Regions from separate parts of the Luteitalea sp. TBR-22 genome, predicted to be linked through region 3. Evidence: riboswitches for the same ligand, from Rfam matches in the RefSeq annotation. Region 3 holds a riboswitch; each other region holds the start of a gene.
What was found. A riboswitch is a leader RNA that binds a small molecule or an ion and turns the genes downstream of it on or off. The one in region 3 is predicted to bind S-adenosylmethionine.
Positions count from the first base shown of each region.

Region 1: it holds a riboswitch for S-adenosylmethionine, as region 3 does, so the genes downstream of both, TBR22_RS09440 (hypothetical protein) here and TBR22_RS17445 (hypothetical protein) in region 3, are expected to answer to the same signal.
Region 2: it holds a riboswitch for S-adenosylmethionine, as region 3 does, so the genes downstream of both, TBR22_RS25965 (hypothetical protein) here and TBR22_RS17445 (hypothetical protein) in region 3, are expected to answer to the same signal.

Region 1 is NZ_AP024452.1:2,302,403-2,306,767, forward strand. Features, by position in the region: gene TBR22_RS09435 (BACON domain-containing protein) at 1-1,606, shown strand, start outside; gene TBR22_RS09440 (hypothetical protein) at 1,707-2,138, opposite strand; SAM-I-IV-variant riboswitch at 2,346-2,482, opposite strand; gene TBR22_RS09445 (VRR-NUC domain-containing protein) at 2,542-3,207, opposite strand; gene TBR22_RS09450 (type I restriction endonuclease subunit R) at 3,204-4,365, opposite strand, start outside.
Region 2 is NZ_AP024452.1:6,302,857-6,307,221, reverse strand. Features, by position in the region: gene TBR22_RS25975 (porin) at 107-1,264, shown strand; gene TBR22_RS25970 (hypothetical protein) at 1,397-1,888, shown strand; SAM-I-IV-variant riboswitch at 2,072-2,198, shown strand; gene TBR22_RS25965 (hypothetical protein) at 2,252-2,488, shown strand; gene TBR22_RS25960 (hypothetical protein) at 2,509-3,933, shown strand; gene TBR22_RS25955 (hypothetical protein) at 3,840-4,365, opposite strand, start outside.
Region 3 is NZ_AP024452.1:4,141,410-4,145,774, forward strand. Features, by position in the region: gene TBR22_RS17435 (HAD family hydrolase) at 1-6, opposite strand, end outside; gene metK (methionine adenosyltransferase) at 154-1,266, opposite strand; gene TBR22_RS17445 (hypothetical protein) at 1,392-1,679, opposite strand; SAM-I-IV-variant riboswitch at 1,736-1,869, opposite strand; gene dut (dUTP diphosphatase) at 1,931-2,356, shown strand; gene TBR22_RS17455 (efflux RND transporter permease subunit) at 2,454-4,365, opposite strand, start outside.

The sequences.
Region 1 (4,365 bases), 1.8 Mb from region 3:
GTCTTCCACTTCGATGTCAGTCGGAGGAGACGGCGCCGTGTCCCGAGTTCTCCTGACTGCATCACATGCGGACGCCTCGTGGACTGCCGTCAGCAATCGGTCATGGTTGACGGTGTCTCCAGCAGCAGGGTCGGGTTCGCAACTGCTCACGATCACCGCAGACCCCAATCAGGGTGTTCTTTCCAGGTCCGGCACCTTGACCGTGGCGGGAAGTACAATCGTAGTCAACCAGGATGCTGCCCCCACGTACGACAGCTACCTGGCCGAAGGGGCGACGGGTACGTTCTTCGATACGCAGTTGGCGCTCCTCAATCCGGGGACGACGACAGCCACGATCGCGATTGGGTACTTCCGCAGTGGCGCGGCACCCATCACCCAGACGATGACCCTGGCTGCCGGGACGCGAGCCACGCTCTGGCCAAGGCAAGTGCCCGGGCTCGAATCGGCGGAGTTCTCGACACAGGTGCGTTCGACGGTACCGCTCGTGGTGGATCGAACGATGTCATGGGGCGGTGGATACGGATCCCACGCGGAGACGGCCACGGCAAACCCGTCTCGTACCTGGTACCTGGCCGAGGGCGCCACCCATAGCGGTTTTTCGCTGTTCTACCTGCTGCAGAACCCAGGAAATACCGCAACAACGGCCAGGGTGCGCTACCTGCGGGGTTCCGGGCCGCCGTTGGAAAAGGTGTACCTGTTGCCGGCGCTCTCCAGGACGAACATCTGGGTGAATGTGGAGGAGTTCCCCGGACTGGGCCGGGCCCTCGCGGCAGAAGAGGTGAGTGCCGTCATCGAGACTCAGGACGGCACTCCGATCATCGTCGAGCGAGCCATGTACCGTTCCAACCAGGGGCGGACGTTCAACGCCGGGCACGAGAGCATGGGCGTGACTACGCCAGCAATCCGGTGGTTCCTGGCAGAGGGCAACACCGGGCCCTTCTTCGATCAGTTCGTGTTGATCGCGAATCCGTCTGACACGGCGGCGGACGTGCGAGTCACATACCTGCTTGCGAACGGCACGACGTACGCGAAGACGATGACGGCGCCCGCCAATTCGCGTTCAGGGATTTGGGTCGACTACGACACGATCCCCGGAGTACCAGGCTACCCGTTGGAGAATGTCGCGCTCTCGACGACCGTGGAGTCCACCAACGGCGTCGGACTGGTTGTCGAAAGGGCGATGTGGTGGCCCGGCGACGGCAATACATGGCACGAGGCTCACAACTCGAGCGGCGCGATTGAAACCGGCATCGCCTGGGCGTTGGCTGAAGGGGAAGTAGGAGGACTGAGGAATACTCAGACCTACGTGCTTGTGGCCAACACGTCATCGTACGCCGGCAGGGCGAAGGTGACGCTCTGCTTTGAGAACGGCCAAAAACTGGAGAAGATTTATCCCCTGCTGCCGCAGTCACGCATGAACGCCGCGATAGGCCCGGACTTTGGTACACAGGTCGAAGGGAAGCGGTTCGGAGTCATAGTAGAGGCGCTCGGCGCAACGGAAGGTGCGACGGTGCCCCAGATCGTGGTCGAGCGGGCCATGTACTCGGATGCAGAAGGAGTGCCGCTAGCTGCCGGCACCAACGCAATCGCGACCCGGCTGCGGTGAGGCGAGTTGAGGAGGCCGAGTGGCTGCGCTCGGCCTCCCCTACGCACCCTTGGCTTAGTGAGGCTTGCTGCGGGTCTTGGGGGGCGGAGGTGGCGTTCCCTCAAGCCCCCCAGTTCCCGTTTGGCAGGTCCGAGTCCTTCAGCCACCAGCCGCGGCCATCGGGTGTGCGCCGGAACCTCGGCCGCGTGCTCTCCCGCAAAAGCGTATAGAAGGTCGCGTCGAAGTTCTTGCTCCCAGTCTGAATCCCGCCGCTGAGCAGTGCCGCTGCGATCTCCTTGGTCGTGGCCGGTTCTCCTTTGGCTTCGAGCAGAAACTGGGCCGCCGCCTTGGGGATGCTCATGCCCTCATAGCGGTTATCGGTATTCCCTAGGGCCGCGAGCTTGGCCTGCACCTCAGGCATCCCCTGGAGCATTCCCTCGAAGTTGGCAATGTTCTGCTCGATCTGCGAGACCTCCTGGAGCTTCTGTTTCCGCAGCACGCGCATCGCTCGAATCGCGCTCTCGAACTCACCCCCTAGACGGTTGGTTGCCATGGTCCTTACCCCCTCTTTCGAGCGGCACTCCATCGAATGCCGGTGTTTGACCTCGCGAATCCGCGTCTGCTGCCGAGTGGGCGCACGACGACATCCGCGGGGCGGCAAGAGTGTTGAACTGTGACTGATGGGAACCTAGAACTGCTGGGACTCGCCCTTCTGGCACCGCAGTGCCTGAGGCATCCCGGAGTACGCGAGTCCATCGCGCACGGACCGTTTCGTTGCAGGCGCTAGGAGCGCCGCCACATCGCTTCGCCGTGTTGCTGGCGAAGCAGGCACCTTGGGCTGTCCGTCCCAGGTTGCCGGGAATCGCGGGTGACGCGACTCCACTCGGAATGCTATTGGGAGACTACGCGCCCCTCAGGAAGGTCGCAAGGGGTAAGGCTGTCATAACGGAAGAGGGCTATGGCGCCAGGCGATAGCGCCCCGTCCCAGCAACGGACTTCTTCACCTTGCCGCCCGGCCGAACGACACGGCGCACTTCCACGCGCGCCCCGGTGAGGTCATGCAGGAAGGCGAGTGCGTTCAACTGCTTCGGGTCAATCCGGTCCTTGTGCTTGCACTCGATGAACCGCCACTCGCGGGTTTTTGGGTTGAAGCACACGAGGTCCGGGTTGCGCATCTCCTGCTTCGCGTTCAGGCGTCGGTAGTAATCGGGCGGCAATCGATGGCCGGAGTCATGGAACAGGGCGAGCGCCTGGGCGGTGACGCGTGCCTGACGCTCGGAGCCGACGATGCCTCCGTTCCTGGGGAAGAACTGTACGCCGGTCCAGCACGTAAAGCCCTCGTCGATCATGGCCATAGCGACCGTCGCTTCAGGCCAGCCGTATTCGGGCTGGTCTCCCCAAAGCACGATGAACTTCCGCTCTTCGGGGTCTGCGAGTCTCTTCCAGGCGCCCAGGATCTCGGCGTCGGTCCTCCCGCGCTCGTGCCACTCTGTGCAGCACGCGATCCAGAATTCCCGAGTCTGCAACTCTGAGTAAGGATGCGCGACCAGCGGGATGTCGTGCTGTCCGCTACCAGGCCCCTCATCGCGCCACGAGGGCGGCGTCCACCTGTCATCCGTCATGCCGTCACCCACTCCGCCGAGAGGGTCTCGGCTTGCTCTAGCACCGTCTTCACCGCCGCGTCCTGCTTGTCCGGGGGATACCCGTACTTGCGGAGCACCCGCTTCACCAGCACGCGGAGGTTCGCGCGGACGTTCTCGCGCAGCGTCCAGTCGATGGTGACGTTCTTCCGCAGGATGTCGGTCAGCTCCCGCGCGATGGTCTTCAGCGCGTCGTCGCCCATCACCTGCACCGCGCTGTCGCTCGTGCCCAGGGCGTCGTAGAACGCCACCTCGTCGTCGTTCAGCCCGAGCTGCTCTCCCCGCGCGGTCGCCTCGCGCATCTCCTTGGCCAGGCGGATCAGTTCCTCGATCACTTCGGCGGTGTGGATGGCCCGGTTCTGGTACTTACGAATCGCCGCCTCCAGCATGTCGGCGAAGGAGCGGCCCATCACCACGTTGCGCTTGCCTCGCGTCTTGATTTCCCCGGCCAGGAGCTTCCGCAGTAGCTCCACGGCAACGTTCTTGTGCGGCATCTTGCGCACATCCGCGAGGAACTCATCGGAGAGGATGGAGATGTCCGGCTTCTTCAATCCCGCGGCCTGGAAGATGTCCACGACCTGGTCGGCCACCAGCGCCTGGGAGACGATCTGGCGCACGGCGGAGTCGAGTTCCTCGTCGGACTTCTGCTCGCCCTTGACCTTCTTGAGGATGACGGCGCGGACGGACTGGAAGAAGTCCACGTCTTCGCGGATGGCGATGGCAGCCTCGTCCGGCACGGCCAGCGCGAATGCGACCGAGAGCTCCTTCACGGCCTGCAAGTAGCGCTCCTTGCCCTTCTCCAGGCCGAGGATGTGGTCCTGCGCGGCGGTCAGGAGGTTGAGGCGCTCGGCCGGCTTGCCCGTCTTCCACACGCTCCAGTCGAAGCCGTGGAACATGGCGACGCACACCTCGTGCTTCTCCAGCAGGAGAGCGACGGCGCGGGCCTTGTCGATCGTGGGCTCGCCCCCGCCTCCCCCCTGCGTGTAAGTGGCCAGTGCCTTCTTCAGCTCGTCCGCGAGCCCCAGATAGTCCACCACCAGCCCACCCGGCTTGTCCTTGAAAACCCGGTTCACGCGGGCAATGGCCTGCATGAGGCCGTGCCCGCGCATCGGCTTATCGGCGTAGAGCGTATGCAGGCTC
Region 2 (4,365 bases), 2.2 Mb from region 3:
ACGACTCCTTGGGAAAGTTGCGACGAGTATTGGCGAGTATAGAGGCACCGCACGCGCACAGGTAGGGCGGCGTGTCCCACGCCCTACCTCTGTATCCTGAAGGCCCTTGCGGCTCCCGTGTCTGCTCCTCGCACTGCTCGCCTGCGGCTCGGTTGCCGGGGCACAGCCGGTCACGTACGGCGACGGCGGGCTGCGGCTCTCCACGCCGGATGGCCGCACCGACGCCACGGTCGGCTTCCGCAACCAGGTCCGGTTCACCACGCCGTTCGCCATCGTGCCGGCGACGCCGGAGCAGGTGACCACGGTGCGCACCGACGACTTCCGGCTGTTCCGATCGCGGCTGCGCGTCAACGGCCAGCTGTTCTCGCCGGCGCTGCGCTACCAGTTCCAGGCCGATTTCGTCGAGGAGCGGGTCCGCGACCTGAGCGTCACGTGGCAGGTGCGGTCCTGGCTGCGGGCTCGTGCGGGGCGCTGGAAGGCCGAGATGAACCGCGAGCGCATGACCTCGTCGTCGGCGCAGCAGCTCGTCGATCGATCGATCCTCGACCGTTGGTTCACGCTCGGCCGCCAGCAGGGCGTACAGGTGTCGGGCCGGCTGGGCGCGAAACGGCCCTGGGGCGGCACCTGGTATGCGAGCGCGCTGCGTGGCGTCGATGCCCGCGGCGGGGCGGCCCTGCCGGTGTGGCTCGCCCGGTACGAGTGGCCGTACGCAGGACGCGAGGTCGATCTCGAGCAGGGCGACGTGGGCCGATCGCCCGACCTGCGCGTGGCGATCGGCGGCACCGCGGCCCGCACCGAGAGTGCCTACGCGTTCTATGCAGGTTCGGGCGTCGGCGTGTCGCTGCCGGTGCTCCCGCCAGGACCCGGCGATCGATTCCGCACCCGACAGTACGCGCTCGATGGCGTGGTCAGGTGGCGAGGCCTGTCGCTGCAGGGCGAACTGCACCGCAAGGTGGTGACGCGCACCGTGTCGGGCGACACGCGCGTGCTTGTCGGCGGATACGGGCAGGGCGGCGTGATGGCCTCGACGATCTGGGCGCGGCTGCCGCGACCGCTGGAGTTCGCGACGCGCGTCGCGATCGTCGATCCGGACGCGGCCCTCGACGCCGATCACCAGGAGGAGCGCCTCATGGGCGCCAACTGGTTCCTGCGCGGGCATCGCGTGAAGATCAGCGCCGACGTGGGTCGACTCCGCTTCACGACGCCGACCGGTTCGCGCGACACCGCGCTTCGCACGCGCGTGCAATGGGAGATGACGTTCTGATTTTCGCGTTGCAGCATCGGCGAAAGGGTTTATCCTTCAGCGCAGTTCCTACAGATCTCCTTCCGCGGGACCGACACTGCGAGCAAGGACCGATTAGCCCGTATCGACGGGCGCATGTGCATGGGAGGCACGATGAGCGACGTGAACGAGACGATCGACGCCGGGACGACGCCGGCCCCCGAGGCGACGCCGGCCCCCGAGGCCGCGCCCGCCGCCCCGGTCGCGGCTGCTGCCCCGAAGGGCCGCAAGAAGTCCGCGCGCAAGTCGGCGAAGAAGGCCGGCGTCAAGAAGGCGGCAAGGAAGGCCGCCCCGAAGAAGGCCGCCAAGAAGGCTGCCGCGAAGAAGTCGAGTCGCGCCGGCAAGGCCGCCAGGAAGTCCGCCAGCAAGGCCGCGAAGAAGTCCTCCCGGAAGGCTGCGAAGAAGGCGCCCGCCAGGAAGGCCGTCAAGGCGACGCGCAAGGCCGCCAAGGCCCGTTCGACGAAGAAGGCCGCGCCGAAGGCTGCCGCGAAGAAGTCGGCAGGGAAGAAGACGGCGTCGAGGGCCGCGGCCCGCAAGACGTCGTCCAGGAAGGCCACCGCGGGCCGCAAGGCCGCGCGCAAGGGCAAGGCGACCAAGCGCCGCTAGCGCGCGCCACGTCGACGTGGGTCCGTGCCGCCGCTCCCGGCGCGCGGACCCACTGTCCCTTCCTCCCTCCCCCTTTCCGCGATCCGCGATCCGCGTTCCCCATCCGCGCGCCGTCCTCCGTCATAGCGCGCCGCATGACACCCGAATCGCTTGGCACGTCGCCCGACGGGTGGCACCATCCTCCTCGTACATCCGGAGTGGCGCGGTGACGCGCCCGGCAACCCCGGCAGACACGCCAGGGTGCCCCGATGCCCGCACGACAGGCATCGATGTGGCGACAGCAGGAGCTGTCGCAAGAACGTGTTCCGTGCCTCACCGGCATGACGCGCCTCCGGACAGGTCGTTGTTCACGAGGAGTCCGTCATGTGCCTTGATCCCCGCCCGGAACGCACCCCCCGCTTTGCTCGCGCCAGCCGTCGCCCGCTCCAGTCACACTCGCCGTTGCACGCTGCCGTGCCGCGACTCGCGCACGCGACGCTGCCGGTGACGGTGGCCGCGCCGATCGTGCGACCGCCCGCGCTGTGGGCCCTCGACACCCTGGCTGGCGATGACGATCTCGTGGCGCGCGGCTGGGTGGTCCTGAGCAGGACTGGACAGTAGAAGCCGACAGAAAGCTCTGCTTGCGCAAGCGCGCCGCGCTGGGTCACCCTGCCTCGGTGCGGCAGTTGTCGCGACCCTGGCTCGTCGTCGGTGCGGTGGGACTCAGCCTCACGCTTCAGCTGTCGGACGGCTTCTACCATCCGCCGGCGCTGGCGTGGCTGGGGCTCGCGCTCGTGGCGACGCTGCTGGGCGTGTCGGGGATCACCTGGCCGTGGAGCACCGACGACGAACTTGACGGGGCGGTGACGAGCGCCCTGCTCACGGTGGGCGTGCTGGTCAGCGCTGTCGCGCTGGTGAGCGCGCCGCTGGCGCGCTACATGGCCGACCCCCGGCCGTGGGCGCACCCGACACTGCTCATCGCGGTGGCCGTCGCCCTGGTGACGGCGCTGACCGTGCGCGCCACGCACGGGCGCGCCGCGCGCCGTCTGGCTGCCGCGGTGCTGATGGCTGTCGGCTTGTGGGTCGGCGCCTGGACCGTTCGCGAATCGCCAGAACCGCACATCGACGTCATCCCGGTGCACCAGGACGCGTTTGCCGCAGTGGCGCGCGGACACAGCCCGTACGGCATCACCTTCGCCAACATCTACGACGAGAAGTCGCCCTTCTACGCCAGGGAGATGCGCGACGGGCAGCGCGTGCTCTTCGGGTTTCCGTACCCGCCGCTGAGCCTGGCGCTCGCCTGGCCGGGATACGCCGTGCTCGGCGACCTGCGCTACAGCGAGGTGCTGGCGATGGCAATCACGCTCGCCCTGATCGTGAGCCTCGGCACCGAGCCGGCGCTGCTCGCCGCGGCCGCGCTCCTGCTCGCGCCCCGCCTCGTGTTCCACCTCGAGCAGGGCTGGACCGAGCCGTTCCCGATCGTGCTGCTCGCGCTCACGGTGGTCACCGCGCGTCGCTGGCCGAGCAGGGCATGGCTGCCGCTCGGGTTGCTCGTCGCCTCCAAGCAGCACATGGTGCTCGCCCTGGCGTTCGCGCCGTTTCTTGTCGATCGATCCGCGCCGGCGACGACGACGGCCTCTCCGTGGCGTTTCATGGCGAAGGCCGTGCTCGTGGCCGCCGCGGTGACGCTGCCGCTCGCGCTGCTCGACGTCGACGCCTTCATCAGGTCGGCAGTGCTGCTGCAATTGCGCGAGCCCTTCAGGCTCGACTCGCTCAGCTTCACGCGTCAGTTGCTGTTGTGGGGTGTGCCCCTCGACAAGCAGGGCGCTATGGCCGTGTCGCTCGGCGCGGGCCTGCTCGGCCTCGGCCTGTCGTGGTGGCGTGCTCCTCGCACCCCGGCCGGGTTCGCGGCCGCGCTCGGCACGACGTGCTTCCTCCTCACCGCCTTCGGCAAGAAGGCCTTCCTCAACTACTACTTCCTCGTCGTCGCGTGCCTGCTGATCGCCGTGGCCGCAGACGACGGAAGGAAGGGCAGGAGCGCCTCGGCGCCGATCCTTCCCCAGTAGTTCGCGTACAGGTCCTCGGCCTGCTCGCGCTCGATGTGCGGCAGTCCCTCGAGGATGGTCGTGCGGTGCGGTTCCGGCACGTCGTCGCCGCCGACGACGATGATGCCGAACAGCGGGTCGGTCTCGAGCCCCTGCGCCCTGGCGCGAGCCTGCGCCAGGGTGCGCAGCGCCTCGATCGCGCGTGACACGTGATGCCGCCGCGGGTCGGCCGCGGTGCCGGTGGGGAGGGCGCCATCGCGCGCGTCCTCGAAGGCGACCATCAGGGTGTCGGTCTCGATCACGCACGGCAACGTCATCGGGCCGTCCACAAGTTCCACCGTCCGCGTGTCCGGGCCGGACGTGATCGTGCCCGGGTTGCGCAGCGCGCCCCAGTGCACGCCCTCGAGTTGCTGATACACGCGTTGCAGCCAGCCGCCCGACGGGTCGGCGGTC
Region 3 (4,365 bases):
GGTCACCCTTGAATTGTACGGGCTGATGGCGCGTGGCTGACGGCGTCCCATGAGCCTTGAGCCTGAAGCCGTGCGCCTTCCCCAGGACGACAAACGGCCGCTCCCCTGTGCCGAGGAGCGGCCGTGGACGTCACGCGCGAGGTGCGGCGACGCCTATGCTTCCCAGGGCAGCCCCGGGCGGCCGAAGTGGCCGTAGTTGGTCGTCTGGCGGTAGATCGGGCGCAGCAGGTCCAGGGTCCTGATGATGCCGGCCGGACGCATGTCGAACGTCTTGCGCACGAAGTCCTCGGCGGCCTGGTTGTCGCCGGTGCCGAACGTGTCGACCAGGAGCGAGGTCGGCTCGGCGACGCCGATGGCGTAGGAGAACTGCACCTCGCAGCGCTGCGCCAGACCGGCCTTGACGACCTCGCGGGCCACGTAGCGGCCGAAGTACGCCGCGCTGCGGTCCACCTTGGAGGGGTCCTTGCCGGAGAACGCGCCGCCGCCGTGGCGCGCCGCGCCGCCGTACGAGTCGACGATGATCTTGCGGCCCGTCACGCCGGCATCGGCCGATGGCCCGCCGTGCGCGAAGCTCCCGGACGGGTTGACGAGGAAGAGGTCGGCCTTCGGGCACCACTCGCCGAGGACGCGCGGGGCGAGATCCTCGATCACGTAGGCCCGGATCTCGGCCTGGTCCTTGCCCTCGGTGTGCTGCGTGGACACCACCACGCGCTCGATCGCCACCGGCTTGCCGTTCTCGTAGCGCACCGACACCTGGCTCTTGGCGTCGGGACGGAGGAACGCGTACGCGCCGGCCTTGCGACGGTCGTCGGCCAGGCCCTTGGTGAGCCGGTGCGAGAGCAGCAGCGGCAGCGGCATCAGCTCGGGGCTCTCGTTGGTGGCGTAGCCGAACATCAGGCCCTGATCGCCGGCGCCCTGCTCCTCGGCCTTCGCCTTGTCGACGACGCTGGCGTTGATCTCCTTGGACTGCGCGGTGATCTTCTCGATCACGGTGACGCCGTCGGCGTTGAACACCTCGCTCGGCCAGTCGTAGCCGATCTCGCGGATGGCCTGCCGGGCGATCTTCGTGTAGTCGAGGCCCGTGGCGCCGGTCGTGATTTCGCCGGCGAGCACGACGAGGTCTTCCTTGACGAGCGTCTCGCACGCCACCTTGGACGTGGGGTCTTGCGCGAGACAGGCATCGAGGACCGAGTCGGAGACGTAGTCGGCGACCTTGTCCGGGTGGCCCTCGGACACCGACTCCGAGGTGAGAACGAAACGGGACATGCGGGGCTAATCCTTCAGGTGCTGCGAAAGTTGTGGGCCGGAGCTTCGCCGTGCCAGCCGTTCACGTTGTCCACCGACGCGCGCACGATCGGGCACGCGGGCGGCGGCGAGATGACGCGCCGGGCTCAGCTCACGCGGCGCAGCACGCCCTCGGAGCTCACGCTGGCCAGGATCTCGTCCCGGCGCACGCGCGCCTCGGTCAAGTCGTCCGTCTTGAGCGAGTGACGAATCCGCTCCTGACGCCAGCCGTCAATGATAACCGTATACGCGATCCACCAGAACCGTCCGTTGCGCCAGAGGTGGTGGTTCTCCCCCAGGCGCTGGAAGCGACGGTCTTCCGGCGAGAGGGCGACCTGCAGCGACGGACGACGGAGCGCCGGCGTCGATTCGGTGTGGGTGGCGGAAGGGATCATGGTGTCTTCTCCTGAGTTACCAAGTGAAGACACCCGGAGGCTGCGGGTTGCCCCGCCGGACACTTTGTAGTTGTTCGTCTCGAACCGCATCGCCTCGGACGCCCTTGCGGGCCGCCCGGGCTGGCACCTTGGGATGTCCGCCCCAGGTTGCCGGGCCCGCGCCTGCTGCGGGCCGCTCCGGATGTCGAGGAAGACGATACCATCACATGTGGAGATACACAATCGTGGATTTAACGAATGATTCCATAACGGTGGGCGTCCGCCGGCTCGGGGACGTCCCCGAGCCCCGTTACCAGACCGTCGGCGCCGCCGCGATGGATCTGGCCGCCGCCACCGATATGACCGTCGGGCCGGGCCAACTCGCCCTGGTGCCCACCGGCCTGGTGTTCGCCGTGCCGCCCGGCCACTTCCTGGCCATCGTGGCGCGCAGTTCCCTGCCCAGGCGAGGCCTGATCGTCGCCAACGGCCTCGGCGTGCTCGACAGCGACTATCGCGGACCGGCCGACGAGGCGCGGGTGCTGGTCCTCAACTACACGCAGGCGCCGGTCGCCATCGCCAGGGGCGACCGCATCGCCCAGGCCTTCGTGCTGCGCGTGCCGCGCGTGGAGTTCGTGCCCCTCGTCCACGAGGCGGACGAGGGGTCGAGGGGGGGATTCGGGTCGACGGGAGAGAAATAGGCTCAGGGCTAGGGCTCAGGGCTCAGGGCTCAGAAAGCACACTGAACTGTTCTGGATGATCTCTGAGCCTTGAGCCTTGCGCCGTGAGCCGTCCTGCCTACGAGCCCGCCCGCGTCGCCGCCGGTTCCGGCAATTCGATGTGCTCGCTCGCCGGGCCATGGCTGCGCGCCTTGCTCGGGCGGCGGAACAGGCCGAACGCCCAGTCGCGGAAGCCGGCCATGATGTCGTAGATCGTCGGGATGACGAGCAGCGTGAGCACCGTCGACGTGATGACGCCGCCGATGACGGCGCGGCCGAGCGGGGCGCGGAAGTCCGCGCCTTCACCGTGGCCGATGGCGACCGGGATCATCCCGGCGACCAGCGCGAAACTGGTCATGAGGATCGGCCGCAACCGGACACGGCCGGCCTCGATCAGCGCTTCGCGTCGTTCCATCCCCTGCTCCATCGAGTACTTCGCGAAGTCGATCAGCAGGATGGCGTTCTTGGCCACGATGCCCATCAGCAGGATGACCCCGATCATGCTCATCAGGTTCAGCGTCGTGTTGGTGAACAGCATGGCGAGCATGACGCCGATCAGCGACAGCGGCAGCGACACCATGATCGCCAGCGGGTCGAGGAACGACCCGAACTGCAGCACGAGCACGAAGTACATCAGCAGGATGGCCAGCGCCAGCGCCGCGAGGATGCCGCCGAAGACTTCTGCCTGGTCGGCCGACTCGCCACCCGTCGAGAGTTCGTAGCCCGGCGGCAACGTGACCTTCTGGTTGACCCGCGCCGTGACGTCGCTGAGCACGGAGTTGAACGACCGCCCTTCCGTGTTCGCCTCGATCTTGATCACCCGATCCCGGTTCAGGTGATCGATGCGGGCCGGGCCGATGTTCTGCGTGAGCCGGGCCACCTGCCCCAGCGGGATCAGCACCGGCCCCTGCGGCCCCATCACGCCGATCGGCAGCTGGTTCAGGTCGCGGATGTTCTGCCGCGACTCCGGCGCGAGGCGCACGTAGACGTCGCGCGTCTCGCCGCTCGGATCGATCCAGTCGCCCGTGTCGATGCCGGCGAAGGCCGGGCGCAGGGCCTGCGCCACCTGCCCGACCGTGATGCCCATCGAGCCTGCCAGGCCGCGATCGATCAGCACGTCCACTTCGGGCTTGCGACCCTTGGTGGAGAGGCCGACGTCGACCGCGCCGGGCACCTGGCGCACCTCGTCGCGAATGCGCTCGGCCAGCACCGACAGCTGCTGCGCGTCGGGGCCGGTCAGCTGCAGCTGGATCTGCTTGAAGTTGCCGAAGAAGTTCGTGTTGATCCACGCCTCCACGCCACCGAGGTGCAGCAGCTTGGCGCGCAGGTCGGCCGCCACCTCCTCCTGGCGACGCGTCCGCTCGGCGCGCGGCGTCAGCTTGATGAACACGTTCCCCTCGTCGACCGACTCGGTCTGGCCACCGATGCTCGTGTAGGTGTAGGCGACCTCCGGCAGCGAGCGGGCGATGGTCGAGACCTCCTGCGTCTTCAGCCTCGTGTACTCGATGTTCGAGCCGGGCGGCGTGGTCACCACCACCTGGAACTCCGAGTTGTCCGAGACGGGCAGGAAGGCGCCGCCCACCAGGCCGAGCGCCGGCAGCGCCAGTGCGCCGACGAACGACGCGATGGTCAGCAGCACCATCGCGAGGCGGTGCCGCAGGGCCCAGCGGATCAGCCCCTTGTACCGGTCGGCCTGTCGGTCGAACCAGCGGTTGAACCGATCGAGCCCCCGCGAGATGAAGCTGCGCTGCTCGATCGGGATGTGCGGATCGGGCCAGTACGCCGACAGCATCGGGTCGAGCGAGAACGACACGAACAGCGACACCAGCACCGAGCAGGCGATGGTCAGCGCGAGCGGCGCGAACCACTGCTGCGCCAGGCCGCCCATGAAGGCGATCGGCACGAACACGACGACGATCGACAGCGTCGTGGCCGCCACCGCCAGCCCGATCTCCGACGTGCCTTCGCGGGCCGCCGTGTAGTGGTCCTTG